3 regions of the Zoogloea sp. GDB6 genome follow, and region 2 is predicted to be linked to each of the others. Evidence: predicted binding sites of a transcription regulator. Region 2 holds the regulator's gene; each other region holds the start of a gene.
The links. The regulator LexA, encoded in region 2, represses DNA repair genes until DNA is damaged. The targets are predictions, from matches to a motif close to ACTGTATNTANATACAGT.
Positions count from the first base shown of each region.

Region 1 (6,848 bases), 870 kb from region 2:
CACCAGCAGTACGTCGATCATCGGAATCAGATTGATTTCCGGCTCCTCGCGGGAGCGGCCACGACTGAAGTTCATGGCCGGTGCCTCAGCGGCGTTCGCCGTGGATCAGTTCGACGAGACGGATCGCCTGCTGCTCCATCTCGATCACCAGGCCATCGACAGTGGCGCGGAAATGGCGCCAGAAAATCATGCTGGGGATGGCGATTACCAGGCCGAAGCCGGTGTTGTAGAGGGCGATGGAGATACCGTGGGCCAGCTGCTGGGGGTTGGAACCACCAGGAGCCTGGGAACCGAAGATCTCGATCATGCCGACGACTGTGCCAAACAGGCCCATCAGCGGACTGATCGATGCGATGGTGCCGAGGGTGGTCAGGAAACGCTCCAGGTCGTGGGTTACCGCGCGACCGGTTTCCTCAATGGACTCCTTCATCACATCACGCGGGCTGCGCACGTTGCGCAGACCTGCGGCCAGAACACGCCCCAGGGGAGAGCTGAGCGCCACGCGGTTCAGCATCTCCGGCGTCACGCCGCTCTGGCGCATCTCGGCGACCACTTTGTCTACCAAACCGTCGGGCAGGATCTTGCTGCGACGCAGCGTGATGAGCCGCTCGATGATCAAGGCCACGGCCACGATCGAAGCAAACAACAAGGGCCAGATCGGCCAGCCGGCAGCTTGAAGAATGGCGAACACGCGAACGCTCCTGAGAATCGGACGAAGCCCATGACTCTAACCTGCCCAAGGTTGCAGAGCAACACATGGAGCGTGTCAGACAATCCACAAAATCTGTGGATAACTTTGTGGATTGATGCCAAGGGCGGGCGCTAAACCCGTAGTTTGTAAGGACTTTTAGTGGTCGGGTCAAAAATGAGGCGACATACACATATATTATAAATCAATCACTTACAAGTTTATCGGCAAGTCAAGGGTCTGAACTGGATTTTTTTACCCTGCCATGGGCGGGATGTGGATTCCGTTAGAATTCGCCCCCATGAACACCCCGCAAAGCAGCACCAAAGTCAACTCCGGCGAAGTCGTTTCCGTATCCTGGCTCAACCGCGCGGCCCGCGAAGCGCTGGAAGGCAGCTTCCCCTTGCTGTGGGTCGCCGGTGAGGTTTCGACCCTCACCCGCGCCGCCTCCGGGCATGTGTACTTCACGCTCAAGGACGACCAGGCGCAGGTGCGTTGCACCATGTGGCGCAACCGCGCCCAGCTGCTCGGCTTCCGCCTGGAACACGGCATGCGCGTCGAAGTGCGCGCGCTGGTAACGCTGTTCGAAGCCCGCGGGGATTACCAGCTGAATATCGAATCCATTCGCCAAGCCGGCGTGGGGAATCTCTACGAGGCCTTCCTGCGTCTGAAGGCGCGCCTCGAGGCGGAAGGCCTGTTCGATCCGGCCTGCAAGCGATCGCTACCACGCTTTCCGCGGGGCATCGCCGTCGTCACCTCCCCCCAGGCCGCCGCCTGGCGCGACGTCACGGCCGCGTTGGCACGGCGGGCACCGCATGTTCCGCTGAGTCTGTATCCGAGCCTGGTCCAGGGCGCCGACGCACCTGCGCAGATCGCCGCCGCGATCCGCCAGGCGGGCCTCCGCGCCCAGCAGGACGGCAACGACGTGCTGCTGCTGGTGCGTGGCGGCGGCAGCCTGGAAGACCTCGCCGCCTTCAACGACGAGAGCGTCGCCCGCGCCATTCGCGCCTGCCCGTTGCCGGTGGTGGTCGGCGTCGGTCACGAGACCGACGTGAGCATCGCCGACTTCGCCGCCGACCTGCGCGCCGCCACACCGACCGCGGCGGCCGAACTGGTCAGCGCCGGCTACGTGGAAGCACAGGAGGGACTGGAACAACTGGCGCGCCGTCTCAAGCGGGCCATGGAGCGGCGCATAGAGAACGCGGCCCAGCGCGTCGACCGGGCCGCCGCGCGCCTGATCCACCCCCGCCAGCGGCTGCACGCCAGCCGGCTGCAACTGGAAAATCTGCAGCAACGCCTGCAGGCCCGCATCACCCAGCGGATTGCTGCCCAGCGGACACGGGTCACCACACTGGAACTACGCCTGGCCGCCCGCAGACCCGATCTGACCAGCCGGCAACAAAAGCTGAACATGCTGGAGCAAGGGCTGCAGCGGGCCATGCACAAGCTGCTCGCCGATCGCCGGACGCAACTCAACACCCTGGGCCAGCACCTGACCCACCTCGATCCTCGCGGCGTCCTGTCCCGCGGCTACAGCATCACACGGGATGCCTCGGGTCAGATCATCCGCTCCGCCAACGGGCTCGTTCCGGGAGATCTCATCCACGTCGAATTCCACGACGGCGTCGTAGATGCAAAGGTAGACAAGCATTCCGGCTAGTTGCGGTGCAAAATAGCGGGTGGAACCGGCGACCGGATGAGGTACGCCGAGGCCGATTGTGCAGAGAATCCAATCCCGACTAGAATAGTCGGACAATTTCCTATACCCCGGAGAAACAAATGGCTCATACCCTGCCCGAACTGCCCTACGCCAAGAACGCCCTGGTGCCCCACATTTCCGAAGAAACCTTCGAATACCACTACGGCAAGCACCACCAAGCCTATGTGACCAACCTGAACAACCTCATCCCGGGCACCGAGTACGAAAACCTGTCCGTCGAAGAGACCTTCCTGAAGGCCCCGGCCGGTGGCGTCTACAACAACGCCGCCCAAGTCTGGAACCACACCTTCTTCTGGAGCTCCCTCAAGCCGAACGGCGGCGGCGCTCCCGCCGGCGCGCTGGCTGACGCCATCAACGCCAAGTGGGGCTCCTTCGACGAGTTCAAGAAGGCCTTCCAGGCTTCCGCCGTCGGCAACTTCGGTTCCGGCTGGACCTGGCTGGTCAAGAAGGCCGACGGCTCCGTCGACATCGTCAACACCGGTGCTGCCGGCAACCCGCTGAAGAGCGGCGAAGGCAAGCCCCTGCTGACCATCGACGTGTGGGAACACGCCTACTACATCGACTACCGCAACGCCCGTCCCAAGTTCGTGGAAACCTTCCTGAACAGCCTGGCCAACTGGGACTTCGCTGCCGCCAACTTCGCCTGATCGCGAAGCGGCTGCAGCCACCGGGAGCCCGGCGGCCTCACGGTCGCTGCTCCCGAAACAGCCCCGACATCGGTTCACGCCGTGTCGGGGCTGTTCTTTTTGAGCACGTCTTGAAGCACGGAAACATGGCTTGTTGAGCTATCTGTATTTATATACAGTCAACTCATGCCCCAACAGGATCCTCCCGCTTTTGCCGAACTCTGTGCCCGCTCCAACTTCAGTTTCCAGACCGGCGCTTCGCATCCGGAGGAGCTCGTCGAGCAGGCTGTGGCCCTCGGCTATACCGCACTGGCGCTGGCCGACGAATGCTCCATGGCCGGCGTCGTGCGAGCTTACGCGGCCTGGCAGACGCACAAGAAACGGCTGCAGCTGATCGTCGGCACCCGCATCCAGCTCGAGGACGGCCCGCAGCTCGTATTGCTGGCCGAGAACCGGGAAGGTTACGGCCAGCTGTGCCGCCTCATCAGCCAGGGCCGGCTGGCGACGGAGAAGGGCCAGTACCACTTGCACCGGCACGATCTGAACGGCGGTCTCGACCACTGCCTGGCCCTGCTGATTCCGCCGGACACCACCTCCATCACGCTCATGGATGACGCCCGCTGGCTGGCCTCTCTCTTCCCTGGCAGTGCCTGGATCGCCGCCCTCCTCCCGATGGGCGCCGACGACCGCAGCCGGCAAGCGTGGATCGCCGAAGCAGCGCATACCGCCAACATCCCTATCGCCAGCACCTGCGCACCGTTGATGCACCACCCGTCGCGCCAGCCCGTAGCCGATGTGCTGAGCGCCCTGCGCCATCATTGCAGCCTCGACGAGGCCGGCTACCGACTAGGCGCCAACGCCGAACTCCACCTGCAGAGCCGACAACGCCTGGCCCGCCGCCACCCGCCGGAGTGGCTGGCCGAAACATTGGTGATCGCCGCCCGCTGCCACAGCCCGCTCGGCGAACTGGGCTATGAATACCCGGAGGAAATCGTGCCCCCCGACGCCACGGCGGGATCCCATCTGCGTGCGCTGGTGGACGCCGGCCTGCGGCGCCGCTACCCGCCAGCCGCGCATGAGCGGGATCGGGTTCCGGCCGACATCCGCGCCCAAGCTGACAAGGAGCTCGCGCTGATCATCGAACTCGGGTACGAGGCCTTCTTCCTCACCGTCGAGGACATCGTCCGCTTCGCCCGCAGCAAGACCATTCTGTGCCAGGGCCGCGGCTCGGCGGCCAACTCGGTGGTGTGCTACGCGCTGGGCATCACCGAGGTCAAGCCGGAGGAAGGGCATCTGCTCTTCGAGCGCTTCGTGTCCAAAGAGCGCCAGGAGCCACCCGACATCGACGTGGACTTCGAGCACGACCGGCGTGAAGAGATCATCCAGTACATCTACAACAAGTACGGTCGGGACCGGGCCGCCCTGGCCGCCACGGTGATCCGCTACCGTCCCCGCAGCGCCCTGCGCGACGTCGGCCGAGCCCTCGGCTTCGACCTCGGCCAACTGGAACAGCTCAGCCGCCGCCTGGCCTGGTGGGACGGCAGCCGGGTGGCACCGGAACGCCTGCGCGAAGCCGGCCTCGATCCGGACGCGCCGCGCACGCAGTTGCTGCTCGAACTCGCCAACACGCTGGTCGGCTTCCCCCGCCACCTGTCCCAGCACGTGGGCGGCTTCGTGATTTCCCGCGGCCCGCTGGCTGAACTAGTCCCGGTGGAAAACGCCGCCATGGCCGAGCGCACCGTCATCCAGTGGGACAAGGACGACCTGGAAACCCTCGGGCTGCTGAAGGTGGACGTGCTGGCCCTCGGTATGCTGTCGGCGATCCGCCGCAGCCTGGACCTCATCTCACGCTGGCGTGGCCAGCCCTTCACGGTAGCCGACATCCCGCGGGAGCAGGCGCCCGTCTACGACATGCTGTGCGAAGCCGACGCCATGGGCGTCTTCCAGGTGGAGTCCCGGGCCCAGATGAGCATGCTGCCGCGCCTGAGGCCCCGCACCTACTACGACCTGGTCGTCGAGGTGGCCATCGTCCGGCCCGGGCCGATCCAGGGCGGCATGGTCCATCCCTACCTGCAGGCGCGGGAAAAAATCGCCCGCCAGGAGCCCATAGAGTATCCCCGCCCGGAGATCAAGCCGGTTCTGTCTCGTACCTACGGCGTGCCGATCTTCCAGGAACAGGTCATGCAGCTGGCGATGGTCGCCGCCGGCTTCAGCCCCGGCGACGCCGACCAACTGCGCCGTTCCATGGGCGCCTGGGGCCGCCAGGGCGACCTGCAGCACTACCAGCAGCGCCTGACAGCCGGCATGCTCGATCGCGAGTACCCCCTGGAATTCGCCGAGGCGCTATGCCGACAGATCCAAGGCTTCGGCAGCTACGGCTTCCCAGAATCCCACGCCGCCAGCTTCGCACTGCTGGTCTATGTCTCCGCCTGGCTCAAGCGTTTCGAGCCGGCGGCCTTCCTGTGCGGTCTTCTCAACAGCCAGCCGATGGGCTTCTACGGGCCATCCCAGCTGATCCAGGATGCCCGGCGTCACGGGGTCGAAGTCCGCCCGGTCGATGTCAGCACCAGCGAATGGGAATGCACGCAGGAAGCCTCCAGCAGCGCCCCGGACATCCCCGCCGCCCGCCTCGGTCTGCGCCTCGTCAAGGGCTTCAATGCCGCCGCCGCAGAGCGCATCGTCGCCACCAGGCGGGACGGCGCCTTTCTGTCGGTGGACGACCTCACGCGCCGTGCTGGACTCGATCCCGGAGAGCTCCGCGCACTGGCGTCCTCCGGCGCCCTCGCCAGCCTGGCCGGCCACCGGCGCCAGGCCTGGTGGGCCGCCAGTGGCGCCCAGGCGGCTCCCGGCCTGCTCCACCAGGCGCCGCTGGCCGACGACAGCCTCGCCCTGCCCTCCCCCAGCGAAACCCAGGATCTGATCGCCGACTACGCGCGCCTGGGTTTCAGCCTGGGCCGGCATCCACTGCTCTTCCTACGTTCTCGCTTACGGGCCGAGCGCTTCCTGACCGCAGCAGAGATTTCCAACTGCCCGGACCGCAAGCTGGCCCGGGCCGCCGGCATCGTCACCTGTCGCCAGCGTCCGGGCACGGCCAAGGGCACGATGTTCGTCACCATCGAAGACGAAACCGGCTGGATCAACGTCATCGTCCGGCCCGAACTCCTGGAGGCCGAAAGACGAATCCTGCTGGGCACCAGCCTGCTTGGCGTCTATGGACAGATCGTCCGCCAGGACAAGGTGGTGCACCTGCACGCCAAACGGGTCGTAGACCGCTCCGCGCTGCTTGGCCAACTGGCCCCCAAGAGCCGGGACTTTCATTGAATCCCGCCGCCTTTCCGCGGTCTCACTCACACGAAGATTCCAACTCGCCCGGAGTGCCCATGCGTTTCAGCCCCCTGTCCGTAGTGACATTTCTCGTATCCTTCACGCTCCTCCTAACGGGCTGCGCGACCAGCACCATCAAGTCCAGCTGGCGGGATACCAGCGCGCCCGCCATCGTGCCCCACAGGATTGCCGTCTTCGTCTCAGTGAAGGACGACGAAAACCTGCGTAAGATGGCCGAGAACCGGATCGTCCAGCGCATGCCCAAGAGCGTACAGGCCACCGCCGGACACCTGCTCGGTCTCGAACCCCGGCCAGAAACCGACAGCGTCCGCCGGCGCCTGATCGAAGGCGGATTCGACAGTGCCCTCGTCGCCCGCCTGGTGTCCGTGGACAAGACACAGACCGTCGTTCCCCCCCAGACCCAATTCGGGCCCGACCCCTTCTTCTGGCGGATGGGGCCTTACTATCGGCCCTACTACAACCCCTTCTT
Region 1 covers NZ_CM161497.1:1,940,264-1,947,111, reverse strand. Annotated here, with positions in the region: gene AC1PQG_RS08825 (ExbD/TolR family protein) at 1-75, opposite strand, end outside; gene AC1PQG_RS08820 (MotA/TolQ/ExbB proton channel family protein) at 86-691, opposite strand; gene xseA (exodeoxyribonuclease VII large subunit) at 990-2,348, shown strand; gene AC1PQG_RS08810 (superoxide dismutase) at 2,468-3,055, shown strand; gene AC1PQG_RS08805 (error-prone DNA polymerase) at 3,221-6,355, shown strand; gene AC1PQG_RS08800 (DUF4136 domain-containing protein) at 6,415-6,848, shown strand, end outside.
Region 1: a site for LexA is predicted at 3,197-3,214, ahead of AC1PQG_RS08805 (error-prone DNA polymerase). Genes of this name have one in related genera too.

Region 2 (6,848 bases):
CGAGGCGTGGACCAAGTATTACCGCCAGGACGAGAACAGCCCCAACGCCATCGTCAGCTACTACACCAAGGGTTCGCTGGTGGCCTTGCTGCTCGACCTGCGCCTGCGCGCGGACAGCAAGGGCGCCCGCAGCCTGGACGATCTGATGCGCGCCCTGTGGCAGCGCCATGGGCTCACCGGCGTCGGTGTGGACGAGGATGGCATCTTCGCGCTGGCTGCGGAGCTCGGCGGTCCGGCGCTGGGGCGCTGGCTGCGGGAGCTGGTCGAGGGGACCGAAGAACTCCCGCTGGATGTCTGGCTCAAGCGGCTTGGTCTGAGCCTGACGTGGGAGGCACCGAACAGCAGCCCGGGCCTTGGCGTGCGTACGGCGGCCGATGGCGACGCGGTCAAGCTGGCCAACGTCTACGACGGCGGTGCGGCCCAGGCGGCCGGCCTGTCGGCGGGGGACGTGCTGGTCGCGCTGGATGGCATCCGCGTCACCAACGCCAACCTGGACAAGCTGCTGTCCCGCCGGCTGGCGGGCGAAACCTTGCATGTGCACGCCTTCCGGCGCGATGAGCTGATGGAGTTCGAGGTGGAGCTTCAGGCCGCGCCGGCGGATACCGCCAAGCTGGCCTTGGCAGAGCGCAGCTCGGGCCAGGCCAAGGCCTTGCGCGAGGCCTGGCTGACGGCCGCTGCCTGAGCGCGCGGCGCGTCTCTTCTGCTTAGAAGCGCCGCGCCACGCGATACAGGTAGGCGCTGAACAGCCCGGCTGCGGCGATGTTGCTGAGCACCGTGGCCTGCCAGAAGCCGGCCACGCCCTGGGGTGGCAGCAGGTCGCCGACCCCGTGGAAGGCCAGGCCGTAGCCACCGGCCAGGCCGATGCCCCAGAAACACAGGGTATGCACGAGCATCGGGCCGAAGGTGATCTTGTAGCCGCGCAGCGCATGGGCGGCCACCGTCTGGATGGCATCGAAGAGCTGGTAAAGCCAGATGTAGATCAGCAGGGAAATGCCGAGTTGCTGGACCTGCGGATCGGCGGTGTAGGCGGCGAAGATCGGCTCGCGGGCCAGCCAGATGACGGTGGCCACCGTGGTCGACAGTCCTGCCGCCAGGATCACGCCGACCTTGGCCGCATGTCGGGCACCCTTGCCATCCCGGGCACCGACCGATTGGCCGACCAGCACGAGGGTGGCGATGGCAAGGGCCAGCGGCAGCATGTAGATCAGCGCCCCCAGGTTGCCGACGATGCGGTGGCCAGCGACCACCGAGGCGCCCAGCTTGGCGACGAGCAGGGCGATCAGCGTGAAGGCGGTGATCTCCACAAAACTCGAGAAGCCCATCGGCAGGCCCAGCCGCAGCAGGTCCGAGAGTACCCGCGGATGCGGCGCCTGCCAGTGGGAGAACAGCTGGTAGCGGGCATAGGCCGGTGATCGGGCCATGTGGAAGAGCGCGCTGAGGAGCGCCAGCCAGCCGACGACCGCGCTGGACACCGCACAGCCGGTGCCGCCGAGGGCCGCCATGCCGAGGTGGCCATTGACCAGCGCCCACGACAGCGGGATGTGTACTGCGGTGGTGACCAGGCTGATCACCATCAGCACCCGGCTATGCCCCAGCGCATTGGTGAAGGCATAGAAGGTACGGTACAGCAGTACCGCCGGCAGGCCCCAGGCGATGGTGCCCAGGTAATCGCGGGCGCGGGCTTCGATCTCGGGGCTCATCTCGCTGAACTGCATCAGCCAGTCCGGCCGGGTGAGCAGCACTACGCCGGGAACGGCCAGCAGCAGGGCCAGCCAGAAGCCCTGCTGGAGGGTCGGGGCGATGTCCTGGTGGCGCGCCGCGCCGACATGATGGGCGACGGTCGGTGAGACGGCCTGCAGGATGCCGACCAGCAGCATCACGATGGAGATGTAGATGCCGCTGCCGACTGCGACAGCGGCCAGGTCGGTGGTGCCATAGTGACCGCTCAGGACGGTATCGCTGACCATCTGGGTCATGGACGACAGCTGGGCGACGAGTACCGGCCAGGCGAGTTCGAGGATGCGCCGGACGAGGGAGGATGAGGAGGGCGATTTCATGAGCCGCGTAGTCTAGCCCAGCCGTGTCGACGGCTCTCAGGCGAAGTGGCCGTGGAGATACCAGCAATGGGGGGCGACACCGTCCCGGAAGACCCAGGCCAGGCCGCCGTCCTGGCTGCGGGCGACGAAATAGTCCCGGCGTACCGTGGCCTCAGGCCCGTCCCACCAGCCGGATTCAATGCGTTCCGGACCGGCGAGGAGCGACCACGGCGGCGGGGCCGGAATCGGACGGGGCTCCGGCAGCAGCCATAAGGGGCGCGGTGAAGCCGGCAGTGTCGGCGGCTCTTGTCGGCTACGGCTGCGCTCCCGGGGCTGGGGTTCGACCCAGCGCCAGGCCTTTTCGGGGCGATGATCGGGGTGGGGGGCGAGGCAGCGCACGGCCTGGTCGCCGAGGCGTGCCCGCAGGGTGGCCAGCAACAGGCCCGCGTCGCCCGGTTGGCCGTCATCGCCCTGAAAGAGTTCGCCAGCGGGCGGCGCCAGCGGACGGGGCTCGTCGGCAGTGAGCCGCAAGGCGTCGACGGCGGCCGGCAGGGGCAGGCGGTTCAGGTGCTCGCGGGCCAGCAGCTGGCAGCGCTGCATGTCCTGGGAGAGGGTGCCCAGCACGATTTCGAGCGGCGCTTCCGGCGCCTGGCTGTTGCGCTCGAACTCCAGGACCAACGTGAAACGCTCGATGCCGGCCTGACGGGCGTCCAGCCAGCCGGCCAGGCCGGCGAGTAGGCGGCGGGTGGCGAACAGCAGGGTGTCCACCTGGTCGGACGGGGTCGGCAGCGGCAGGCGGGACGCATAGCGTTCGGGCGGCTTGAACCACGGACGTGGATCGGGGATGCGCCCATAAGCCCGATCGAGGGCGTCGGTGACCGCCTGGGCATGGCGCCGGGCCAGACCGTGGCGCGGCAGGTGGCGCACTTCTCCCAGGGTGACGTGGCCGGTGCCGGTGAGCAGGTCCAGGCTGTCGGGGCCGACCGGTGTGCCGTCGGCGAGGGCGATCAGCGGCAGTGGGTCGAGCCTGCTGGCAAGCGGTGCGCCCACGTCATCAGCGCTGTCGAAGCGGGCCAGCCAGCGGGCGGCCAGCGGTGTCTGCGCGATGGCCAGGTGGGCGTGGAAGCCCAGGTCTTCGATTCCCTGGGTGATCTGCTGGCCCAGCGGAACGAGTCCGCCGAACAGGCGCAGACAGGTTTCCACTTCCAGCAGGATGGCGTGGGGCGGGTCGAGGCTGATGGCGGGAGTGAAACGTCCGGCCCAGGTGGCGATGTCGATCAGCGCCGCGTGTTCGAGGGCCGGCTGCCGGTCGACCAGGCACAGCGCCGGCACTATGGCCAGTGCGCTGGCCCGCCCAAGCCCTGGCTCCACGCCGCGCGCCACTGCCGCTGGATCCGCGGCCACCACCCGCCGGCGAGGGTGGCCATCGAGGACCGCAAGCGGGGCGGCCTCACTGCGCCCCCGCGTGAAGACCTGGAGGGGCAGATCGGGGAGGTAAAGGGCGCACCAGAGCATGCTTGCCGGAGGGGGAGGAGGGCTGCGGATCGATCGTTGCCGTCGAAGGATGTTCGAGGCCGCAGTCGGGCCGTGTGCCACCGCCTGGCCACGGGAGTTCGAGCGCCAGGGGGGCGGCCAGTTGCGGCCCGCGGCGCTTGAGGATGCGGATCCCGAGGCCGCCGCGGCAGGGGCTGAGCGCCAACCGCAGGACGGCCGGGGAAGGTTGGTGGGCCGCGCTTTCGGGGCGGAGCAGGATCAGCGGCGTGCCGCTTTCCTCGGCGGCCAGTTGCAGGCGGCGCAGCGCGCCCATGTCGGCGTCGGCCAGCCATAGCAGGACCACCTCGCAGCTGCGGGAGTCGAGGGCCTGACGGGCCGCCCAGCGGGCGTGGGCCGGGCTCTCGGCCTGTACGATGAGCAGGCGCTCGAGGGGCACGCCAGCGGCGGCGAGGGCTGGCGCATAGGGCAGGCCGGGCGGGGCGATGCAGGCCGCCCAGCGGCCGGCTGGCACATTGGCGAGCTGGGGTAGCAGCAAACCCAGTTCGCCGATGCCATTACGGGGCAGCAGCAGTTCGCTCAGCGCGGCGAGGGGCCAACCACCGCCCGGCAGGACTGCGTCGAGTGCGGCATGACCGGTCGGCCGCCCCGGCAAGGCTGGCGTGGCCAGCCGGTCGCCGCGCCAGACCAGGTGATTTAGGGATAAGGCGGGGGCGGCCATGGCGTGGTTCAGGCGATGCCGGTGGGTCAGAAGCTGTCGTTGCGGATCAGGCCGACGGCGATGCCTTCGATTTCCAGCTGGTCGTTGCGGGTGTCCACGACGATGGGCTCGAAGTCCGGGTTGGCCGGCAGCAGCTCGACGATGGGGCCTTTGCGGGCCAGGCGCTTGACGGTGACTTCGTCCTCCACGCGGGCGACGACGATCTGCCCGTCCCGGACCTCGGTGGTGCGATGGACGGCCAGCAGGTCGCCGTCGAGGATGCCGGCGTCGCGCATGCTGAGACCGCGCACCATCAGCAGGTAATCGGCGCGCGGGGAGAACAGGCCCGGGTCCACCTGGTAGCGGCCCTGCACATGCTCGGCGGCGAGGATGGGGCTGCCGGCGGCGACCCGCCCGATCAGCGGCAGGCCGAGGCCTTCCTTCAGGCGGATGCCGCGGGCGCGGCCTTCTTCCAGGGAGATGGCGCCCTTGGCGGCCAGGGCGCGCAGATGGGTTTCCGCCGCGTTGGGGGAGCGGAAGCCGAAGGCGGTGCAGATCTCGGCCCGGGTCGGCGGACGCCCTTCCTGCTCCACGGTGTCGCGGATCAGCTGGAGGATTTCCTGTTGGCGGGGGGTGAGATTGTCGGACATTGGAGGGCTCCTGTGAGTCTTGTGTAATTTTATACAGGTTTCGACGGATGACAAGCCGGGCGAGCCTTTGTCAGCCGGGAGCCGGGCTTCGGGAGGCGTGACAAACTGCAGGCTCCGGGCATAAATGACTTGAGCCCCCGCCCTCGGTGGACTATCCATTCAAGAGCATGCCTTCTCCTGATTGATGCAGGTGTGGCAAGCTGGCATCCGGAACACCAGCCAACAGATTTCGCAGACAAGGCACGCCACATAGATAGATTTCACCCCAACCCGCACGGGTTCGCGAGAGCCCAGCCCCCGGAGGAGAGATGCCCATGTTCGTCAGTCCGCAACACGCTTCGGGTAGAGTTCTCGGCGCTGCTCGGTTAGAATCCTCCGACTCGCCCGCGTCGCCTTCTGAAGGCTCGCCCGCTCCGCTCTTTTCCCTGCCCGATGCCGACATGGAGATGTTCGATCTGGCGTCGGTACTGGGTTCCAGACACGTAGTCCTGTACTTCTATCCCCGTGACAACACTCCCGGCTGCACGCGCCAGGCCATCGACTTCAGCGACCACGATGCCGACTTCGAGCAGGAACGCTGCATGGTGATCGGCATCAGTCCCGACGACTGCCTGACCCATGCCGATTTCCGCGACCAGCACGGCCTGTCGGTGGGATTACTGTCCGACGAGGACGGCGAGGTCTGCCGCCTGTACGGTGTGTGGCTGTCGGCCGTGGTCGATGGGGTTGCCAAGCGCAGCGTGCGCCGCTCGACCTTCATCATCTCCAGCGACGGGGTGGTGCAGCATGTGCTGCACGATGTGAATCCGCGCGGCCATGCCGCCGAAGTCTTCCAGCTGATAAAGCAACTCAACTCAAGGAATGTAAATGGAAATCGCCAAGAACACGGTCGTCACGCTTGACTACAAGGTTACCGACCCGGATGGCAACGTGATCGACGACGGCCAGCACCCGCTGGTGTACATGCATGGCGGTTACGACGGCATCTTCACCGTGATCGAGGAAGCCCTGCACGGCAAGAACAGCGGTGACAGCCTGAAGGTCAAGCTGCAGCCGGAAGACGCCTTTGGCGAATACGACGAGGAACTGGTGCTGGTGGAAGACGCCAGCCTGTTCCCCGACAACATCGAAGTCGGTATGTCTTTCGAGCGCGTCGGTGAAGATGGCGAGGACGAAATGGTCTACCGCATCACCGACATCGCCGACGGCAAGGTCGTGGTGGATGGCAACCATCCCCTCGCCGGCACCGCGCTGATCTTCGACATCACCGTCAAGAGCGTGCGTGCAGCCAGCGCCGAAGAAATCGGCCACGGCCACGTCCATGGCGAAGGCGGCCATCACCACTGATGAGCCCGGTGGTCGGCGCGCCGGGTGCATTCCGGTGCCGGCCAAACCGTACTCGCTGAACGGGCCGCTTTGCGGTCCGTTTTTTTTGGAATGAATGGATTGGACTCGGACAATCAGGCGCTGTTGCAGGTGGATGGCCTGCAGGTCGAACTGGGGAACGCCGGCAAGCGCGTCCGCCCGGTGGATGGCATCAGCTTCGAGGTGGCGGCGGGGCGTACGCTGGCGCTGGTCGGCGAATCCGGCTGCGGCAAGTCGATGACCGCGCTGGCCTGCATGCGGCTATTGCCGAGCGGCGGCCGGATCTCGAACGGCAGCGTCAGGCTCGGCGGCGAAGCGCTGCAGAGCCTGCCTGAAGTGCGGATGCGCGACATCCGGGGCCGCCGGCTGGCGATGATCTTCCAGGAGCCGGCCAGCAGCCTCAATCCTGTGATGACGGTCGGCGACCAGATCGGCGAAGTGCTGGTCCGTCACCGCGGCATGCACGGCAAGCCGGCCTGGGACGAGGCGGAGCGCCTGCTCGACGCGGTCGGCATCCCCGACGCGCGCCGGCGTCTCGCCGAATACCCCTTCCAGCTGTCCGGCGGCATGAAGCAGCGCGTCATGATCGCCATTGCGCTGGCGGGC
Region 2 covers NZ_CM161497.1:2,808,034-2,814,881, reverse strand. Annotated here, with positions in the region: gene AC1PQG_RS12770 (M61 family metallopeptidase) at 1-682, shown strand, start outside; gene AC1PQG_RS12765 (MATE family efflux transporter) at 705-2,057, opposite strand; gene AC1PQG_RS12760 (Y-family DNA polymerase) at 2,094-3,551, opposite strand; gene imuA (translesion DNA synthesis-associated protein ImuA) at 3,487-4,248, opposite strand; gene lexA (transcriptional repressor LexA) at 4,275-4,877, opposite strand; partial or broken gene AC1PQG_RS12745 (peroxiredoxin) at 5,279-5,779, shown strand; gene AC1PQG_RS12740 (FKBP-type peptidyl-prolyl cis-trans isomerase) at 5,745-6,224, shown strand; gene AC1PQG_RS12735 (ABC transporter ATP-binding protein) at 6,324-6,848, shown strand, end outside.

Region 3 (6,848 bases), 1.5 Mb from region 2:
CGCGCCGGCGAGGATCAGGTTCTGCCCCTCCATCGTCAGCAGCCCAAGGCCGAGCCCGAGGCCGGCCAGGATGAAGGAGAACTCGCCGATCTGGGCCAGGCTGGCGCCCACCGTCAGCGCGGTGTTGAGGGGATAGCGGAAGCCCAGCACCAGCGCGATGGCGGCCAGCGTCTTGCCGAACAGGATGATGAACACTACACCGAGCACCTTGAAGGGCGCGTCGATCAGCACCTGTGGGTCGAACAGCATGCCCACCGAGACGAAGAACAGCACCGAGAAGGCGTCACGCAGCGGCAGGGAATCCTCCGCCGCGCGGTGGCTGAACTCGGACTTGCGCATCATCATGCCGGCGAAGAAGGCGCCCAGCGCGAAGGACACATCGAAGAGGATCGCCGACGCGTAGGCCACGCCGACCGCGGCGGCGATCACACAGAGAGTGAACAGCTCCCGCGAGCCGGTGCGTGCCACCAGCCACAGGAGGCGCGGAAAGGCGCGGCCGCCGACCAGCAGCATCAGCGCGATGAAGGCCGACACCTTGGCGAGGGTGATGCCTACGGTCAGCACGAGGGTCGATACGTCGGCCTGGGGGCCGGCGTCCTTGGCGCCGAGCAGCGGCGCCAGCGCCGGCAGCAGCACCAGTACCAGCACCATGGCCAGGTCTTCCACCACCAGCCAGCCGACGGCGATGCGCCCATTGGTGGAATCCAGGATGCCCTTCGCCTCCAGCGCGCGCAGCAGCACGACAGTACTGGCCACCGACAAGGCCAGCCCGAACACCACCGATTCACCCACCGGCCAGCCCCACCATACGGCCATCGCCGCGCCGAGGCCGGTGGCCACCGCAATCTGCACGACGGCACCGGGCACCGCGATCTTGCGCACCGCCAGCAGGTCGTCGAGGGAGAAATGCAGGCCGACGCCGAACATCAGCAGCATCACCCCGATCTCGGCCAACTGGCCGGCCAGCGGAAGGTCGGCGACGAAACCGGGCGTGCCGGGGCCTATGGCCACGCCGGCGAGCAGGTAGCCGACCAGCGGAGGCATGCGCAGGCGAGTGGCCACCAGGCCGAGGACCATGGCCAGGCCGAGGCCGGCAGCGATGAGGGCGATCAGGGAGACGTTATGGGGCATCGGCAGTCAGCAGGGGGGCGGTTTAAAGGGCATGCAGGTTCGACGCCACGTCGGCGTGGCGGTTCGGCGATTCGGAAAATTTATGCTGCGTTGTGTCAGAACGCGCCCATCGCCAGCCCGGTGGCGAAGGCGGCGCCGAGTTCCTCGCCCTTGGCGAGTTCGTCGGTGGGAACGTGCTTGGGTGCCAGGATGTCTTCCGGCGTCTGTGCGTGGGTACACACGATCAGCGGCGGGGCGATGTCGCGCAGGCGCCAGCCGGTGGCGATGCGGGCGATCTGGCGGGCGGCGTTGCTGCCGTCGCTACCCGCGCATATTACCGCGGCGTAGGGCCGGCCGTTGATGCGATCGAGGGCGCCGTAGTAGCTGCGGTCGAAAAAATCCTTCATCAGCCCGGCGATCGCAGCGAGATTCTCTGGCGTTGCGAAGACATACCCGTCGGCAGCCAGCAGGTCGTCGGGGCCCGCCTCGGGGGCGCGCAGCAGGCGCGTGTCGATATCGGGCTCGCCCGCGGCGCCGCGGGCGACGGCGTGGATCATCTGCTCGGTGGCGCCGGTCCATGAGTGATAGACGAGCAGCAGGGTCTTGCGGGCGGTGGCGGTCATTGTCGAAAGGCGTCGGGAGGCCTTTCGAGACTAGGCGGGTGCTCCGTATCGGTCAATGCCGTCGGTCAATCCCACATGGAGCGCATGCGGGCGGCCAGGTCCACCGCTGCCTGGCGGGTTTCGGCCTTGGCTGGCGTGTCGGGTGTGGCCTCGGGCCAGGTGCAGGTCTCGAAGCGGTCGAGCAGGCGGTTGGGAATGAAGCGCGTGCGGCTGGCGTACACGTGGCGGTCGCCGGTGGAGGACTGGCCGCTGACGTAGAAGCGCTGCGGTACGTAGAGGTCGAGATGGTCCTTGGCGCGGGTCATCGCCACGTAGAGCAGGCGCATCTCCTCCTCGATCTCCCGCTCGCTGCCGGTAGCGAGATCGGACGGCAGGCAGCCGTCCACCGCGTTGAGCAGGGACACCGCCGGCCACTCGCGGCCCTTGGCCGAGTGGATGGTGGACAGGATCAGGTAGTCCTCGTCGAGCAGCGGCTTGCCGGACTCGTCGCTGGTGGCGTCGGGCGGGTCGAGGGTCAGCTCGGTGAGGAAGCGTTCCTGGCTCGGGTAGGTGGCGGCGATACGCCCCAGTTGCTGGATGTCGGCCTGGCGCACGCTGAAATCCTCGAACAGGCGCTCCATCTGGCCTTCGTACCATAAGGCCAGTTTCTCGACGGGCGTGGGCCAGGCGCCGGCCTCGGCCAGCCCTTCCACCAGCGCGGCGAATTCCTGCCAGTGCAGGCGGGCGCTGTCGGGCACCGGCTGTTCGGCGAGCAGCAGGCAGCCCGGCGGGGCGGCCTGCAGGTTGTCGAGGATGCGCCCGGCGGACTTGGGGCCGAGGCCGGGCAGCAGCTGGATGGCACGGAAGCCGGACACCCGGTCGCGGGGATTCTGCGCCCAGCGCAGGATGGCCAGCACGTCCTTGACGTGGGCGGCTTCGAGGAATTTGAGCCCGCCGAACTTCACGAAGGGGATGTTGCGGCGGGTCAGCTCGATCTCCAGGCGCACGCTGTGGTGGGCAGCGCGGAACAGCACTGCCTGGGCCTTGAGCTTGAGGCCACTTTCCCGGCGCGCGAGGATGCGTTCGACGACGCCGGCGGCCTGGTCGGCCTCGTCGCGGACGCTGATCAGGCGCGGCTTCTCGGCCGAGGCGCGTTCGCTCCACAGGTCCTTGCAGAAACGCTCTTTCGCCTGGCCGATGACGCCGTTGGCGGCGGCCAGGATGGGCTGCGTGGAGCGGTAGTTGCGGTCCAGCGTGAGCTGGCGGGCCGGCGGATCGAAGTGGCCGGGGAAGTCGAGGATGTTGCGGATCGTTGCGCCGCGGAAGCTGTAGATGGACTGGGCGTCGTCGCCGACCACGGTGAGGCCGCGGCCGTCCGGCTTGAGGGCGAGCAGGATCTCGGCCTGCAGGCGGTTGGTGTCCTGGTATTCGTCCACCAGCACGTGGCTGAAGCGTGCTCCCACGTCGGCGGCCAGCTCCGGCACGCCGACCATCTGGGCCCAGTAGAGCAGCAGGTCGTCGTAGTCGAGCACCTGCTGGGCCTGCTTGGCGGCCACGTAGGCGCGGAACAGGGCCTTCAGCTCGGTGGCCCACTCGGCGCACCACGGGAAGGTGGACAGCAGCACGTCGGTCAGCGGCGCGCGGGTATTGACCACCGCCGAGTAGATGGACAGGCAGGTGCCTTTCAGCGGGAAGCGCTTGCCCTTGGCCGACAGGCCCAGCTCGTGGCGGACCAGGTTGATAAGGTCGGCCGAGTCTTCCCGGTCGTGGATCGTGAACGCCGCGTCGAGGCCGATGGCGCCGGCGTATTCGCGCAGCAGCCGCGCGCCGACGCTGTGGAAGGTGCCGGCCCACGGGAAACCGGTGGCGGCCAGCTGGGCGTGGCGCGGCGAGACCTGGGCGGCGATGCGCTGCACGCGTCGGGCCAGCTCGTCGGCGGCCCGGCGGGAGAAGGTCAGCAGCAGGATGCGGCCCGGGTCGGCGCCGTGGGCCAGCAGATGGGCGACCCGGTGGGCGAGGGTGTTGGTCTTGCCCGACCCGGCGCCGGCGATGACCAGCAGCGGCCCGTCGCCATCCGGTGTGCCGACGCCGTGGGTGGCGGCCTGGCGCTGGACGTCGTTGAGCTTGACCAGGTAGGCGGGGATGGCTGCGTCTGTCACGCCGCTCATCGGAGGGCACTCCCTGCAGCTGATCGCTGGGCGGCGGCAGCGGCTGACGAAGGGAGGGCGTTGTGGTGCGGGGAAGGGATGTGGTGCAGGGGCATGGTGGTCTCGCTTTGGCTGTAATTGTATACAGCTTGGTAATGGCCGCAAGCGCTTGGGAAATGGGAGTGGGGGGATGGGCGATGCGATGTGGCGACAAGGCCGCCATGGCGTTTGCCGTGGCGTGAGCTCGCCCGTGGTCTCCGACGGGCGAGGAGAAGGCCTGCCCAGGCCTGCTACCATCCGGCCCATGAGCCTCTACCAGAATCTCGCCGAGCAGACCGCCCGCCTGATCGCCGACGGCGTGCTGCGCCCCGGCGACCGCCTGCCGTCGGTGCGGCAGGCCTGCAAGAGCCACGGCATTGCGCCTGTGACGGTGACCCAGGCCTACGCGCTGCTGGAGAGTCGCGGCCTCGTCGAAGCGCGCCCCAAGTCGGGCTATTTCGTGCGGGCGCGGCTGGGCCAGCGCCTGGCCGAGCCGGAGATGACCCACCCGGTCGGCCACTCGACGGCGCTGGAGGTCAGCGACTTCATCTTCCAGATCCTCGACAGCGTCAAGGACCCGGCGGTGGTGCCCCTCGGCTCCAGTTTCCCCAGCCCCTACCTGTATCCCCTCGACAAGCTGGGGCGTTGCCTGGCCGCCGCTGCGCGCCACCTCGACCCGCTGGCCACCGTCACCGACCTGCCGCCGGGCAACGACGAGCTGCGCCGCCAGCTGGCCCTGCGCTACCTGGCCCACGGCGCGTCGGTGGCGCCGCAGGAGATCGTCATCACCTCCGGTGCGATGGAAGGGCTGAATCTGTGCCTGCAGGCGGTGACGCGGCCGGGCGACCTGATCGCTATCGAGTCACCGACCTTCTACGCCGGCCTGCAGGCTGCCGAGCGGCTGGGCCTGAAGGTCATCGAGATCCCCAGCCACCCGCGCGAGGGCGTCAGCCTGCCAGCGCTGGAGGACGCGCTGCGCCATCATCCGGTGAAGGCCTGCCTGTTCATGCTCAACTACGCCAACCCCACCGGCGCGCGGGTGCCCGACGAGCGGCGGCAGGCGCTGGTGGAGCTGCTCGATCGCCACGACGTGCCGCTGATCGAGGACGACGTGTATGCCGAGCTGCACTTCGGCGCCGAGGCGCCGCTGTGCACCAAGGCGGTAGATCCGAACGGGCGCGTCATGCATGTGTCGTCCTTCTCCAAGTGCCTGGCGCCGGGCTACCGCATCGGCTGGGTGGCGGCGGGGCGCTACGCGGCGGCGATCCAGCGCCAGAAGCTGTCCCTGAGCCTGGCGACGACGGTGCCGGTACAGATTGCGCTGGCCGACTACCTGAAGCACGGCGGCTACGAGAAGCACCTGCGCCAGCTGCGCGGCACGCTGGCGGCCCAGGAGGCGGCGCTGGTGGCCGCCGTCGAAACCCACTTCCCGGCCGCCACGCGGCTGGCGCGGCCCCAGGGCGGCTACTTCCTGTGGCTGGAGCTGCCGCGGGGCACCGATGCCCTCGAGCTGCACCGACTGGCGCTGGAGCAGGGCATCAGCATCGCGCCGGGGCCGATCTTCTCGGCCAAGCGCGAGTTCGGTCACTGCATCCGCCTCAACTTCGGCCATCCCCTCGGCGAGCGGGGGCGGGCAGCGGTCGCCACCCTGGGGGCGCTGTTGTAGCGGCAGAAATTCTGTACCTATTAAAAACACGACAGGCTGAATCTGTTTCCATTTGGCGCCGGGTGATCTACTCCCGGTCCAGGAGGAATACCCAGATGAACAAGCCTGTCAGCAAGGTCCGCGAAGCCAAACTGGAGTTGTACCGCAAGAAGGGAAAGATCCACGCCCGCGAGGTGCGCGGCCGATTCAACACGATCCGCTGGGCGATGGTGTGGTTCACCCAGCTGGTCTTCTACGGGGCCTGCTGGCTCCAGTGGGGCGGCCGCCAGGCCGTGCTGTTCGACATTCCCCACGAGAAGTTCTACCTCTTCGGCCTGGTGCTGTGGCCACAGGATGCGCTGCTGCTGGCCATCATGCTGATCCTCGCAGCCACCGGCCTGTTCCTCGTCACCGCGCTGGCGGGGCGGCTGTTCTGCGGCTTTGCCTGTCCGCAGACGGTCTATACGGAAATCTTCATGTGGATCGAGGCCAAGGTCGAGGGCGACCACCTGGCCCGCCTGAAGCTCGACCAGGCCCCGCCGAGCCTCGGCAAGCTGGCCCGGCGCGGCACCAAGTACGCGCTGTGGGGGCTGGTGGCGGCGTGGACGGCGATCAGCTTCGTCGGCTACTTCACGCCGATCCGCGAGCTGCTGCCGGCGCTGGCGGGCTGGAACGTCGGCCCGTGGGAAGGCTTCTGGCTGATCTTCTACGGTTTGTTCACCTACGTGCAGGCCGGCTTCGCCCGTGAGGCGGTGTGCCAGCACATGTGCCCGTACTCCCGTTTCCAGGGCGTGATGTTCGACAGCACCACCCGCACCGTCAGCTACGACGTGGCCCGCGGCGAGCCGCGCAAGGGCGCGGCCGCGTTGAAGGCGGCGGGGCAGGGCGCCGGGCAAGGCGCAACGCAGGGCAAGGGCGACTGCATCGACTGCGGCATCTGCGTGCAGGTCTGCCCGACCGGCATCGACATCCGCGACGGCCTGCAATACCAGTGCATCAACTGCGGCCTGTGCGTGGATGCCTGCGATGACGTGATGGCCAAGGTCGCCAAGCCCGTTGGGCTGATCCGCTTCGCGTCGGAGCAGGAACTGGCTGGCCAGCCCCCACGCAGTGGGCGGCCGCGGCTGGCGGTGTATGGCGGGTTGATCGGGGTCTTCGTGGCCCTCGGCGCCTGGACCCTCAGCGAGCGTTCGCTGCTGCTGGTGGACGTGCTGCGCGACCGGGGCAGCCTGTCGCGGGAGACCGCCGAAGGGCTCATCGAGAACGCCTACACCCTCAAGTTGATGAACCTGGCCGAGGAAGACC
Region 3 covers NZ_CM161497.1:1,284,673-1,291,520, forward strand. Annotated here, with positions in the region: gene AC1PQG_RS05885 (cation:proton antiporter domain-containing protein) at 1-1,131, opposite strand, end outside; gene AC1PQG_RS05890 (flavodoxin family protein) at 1,227-1,733, opposite strand; gene AC1PQG_RS05895 (ATP-dependent helicase) at 1,799-3,880, opposite strand; gene AC1PQG_RS05900 (aminotransferase-like domain-containing protein) at 4,164-5,564, shown strand; gene ccoG (cytochrome c oxidase accessory protein CcoG) at 5,660-6,848, shown strand, end outside.
Region 3: a site for LexA is predicted at 3,991-4,008, ahead of AC1PQG_RS05895 (ATP-dependent helicase). Genes of this name have one in related genera too.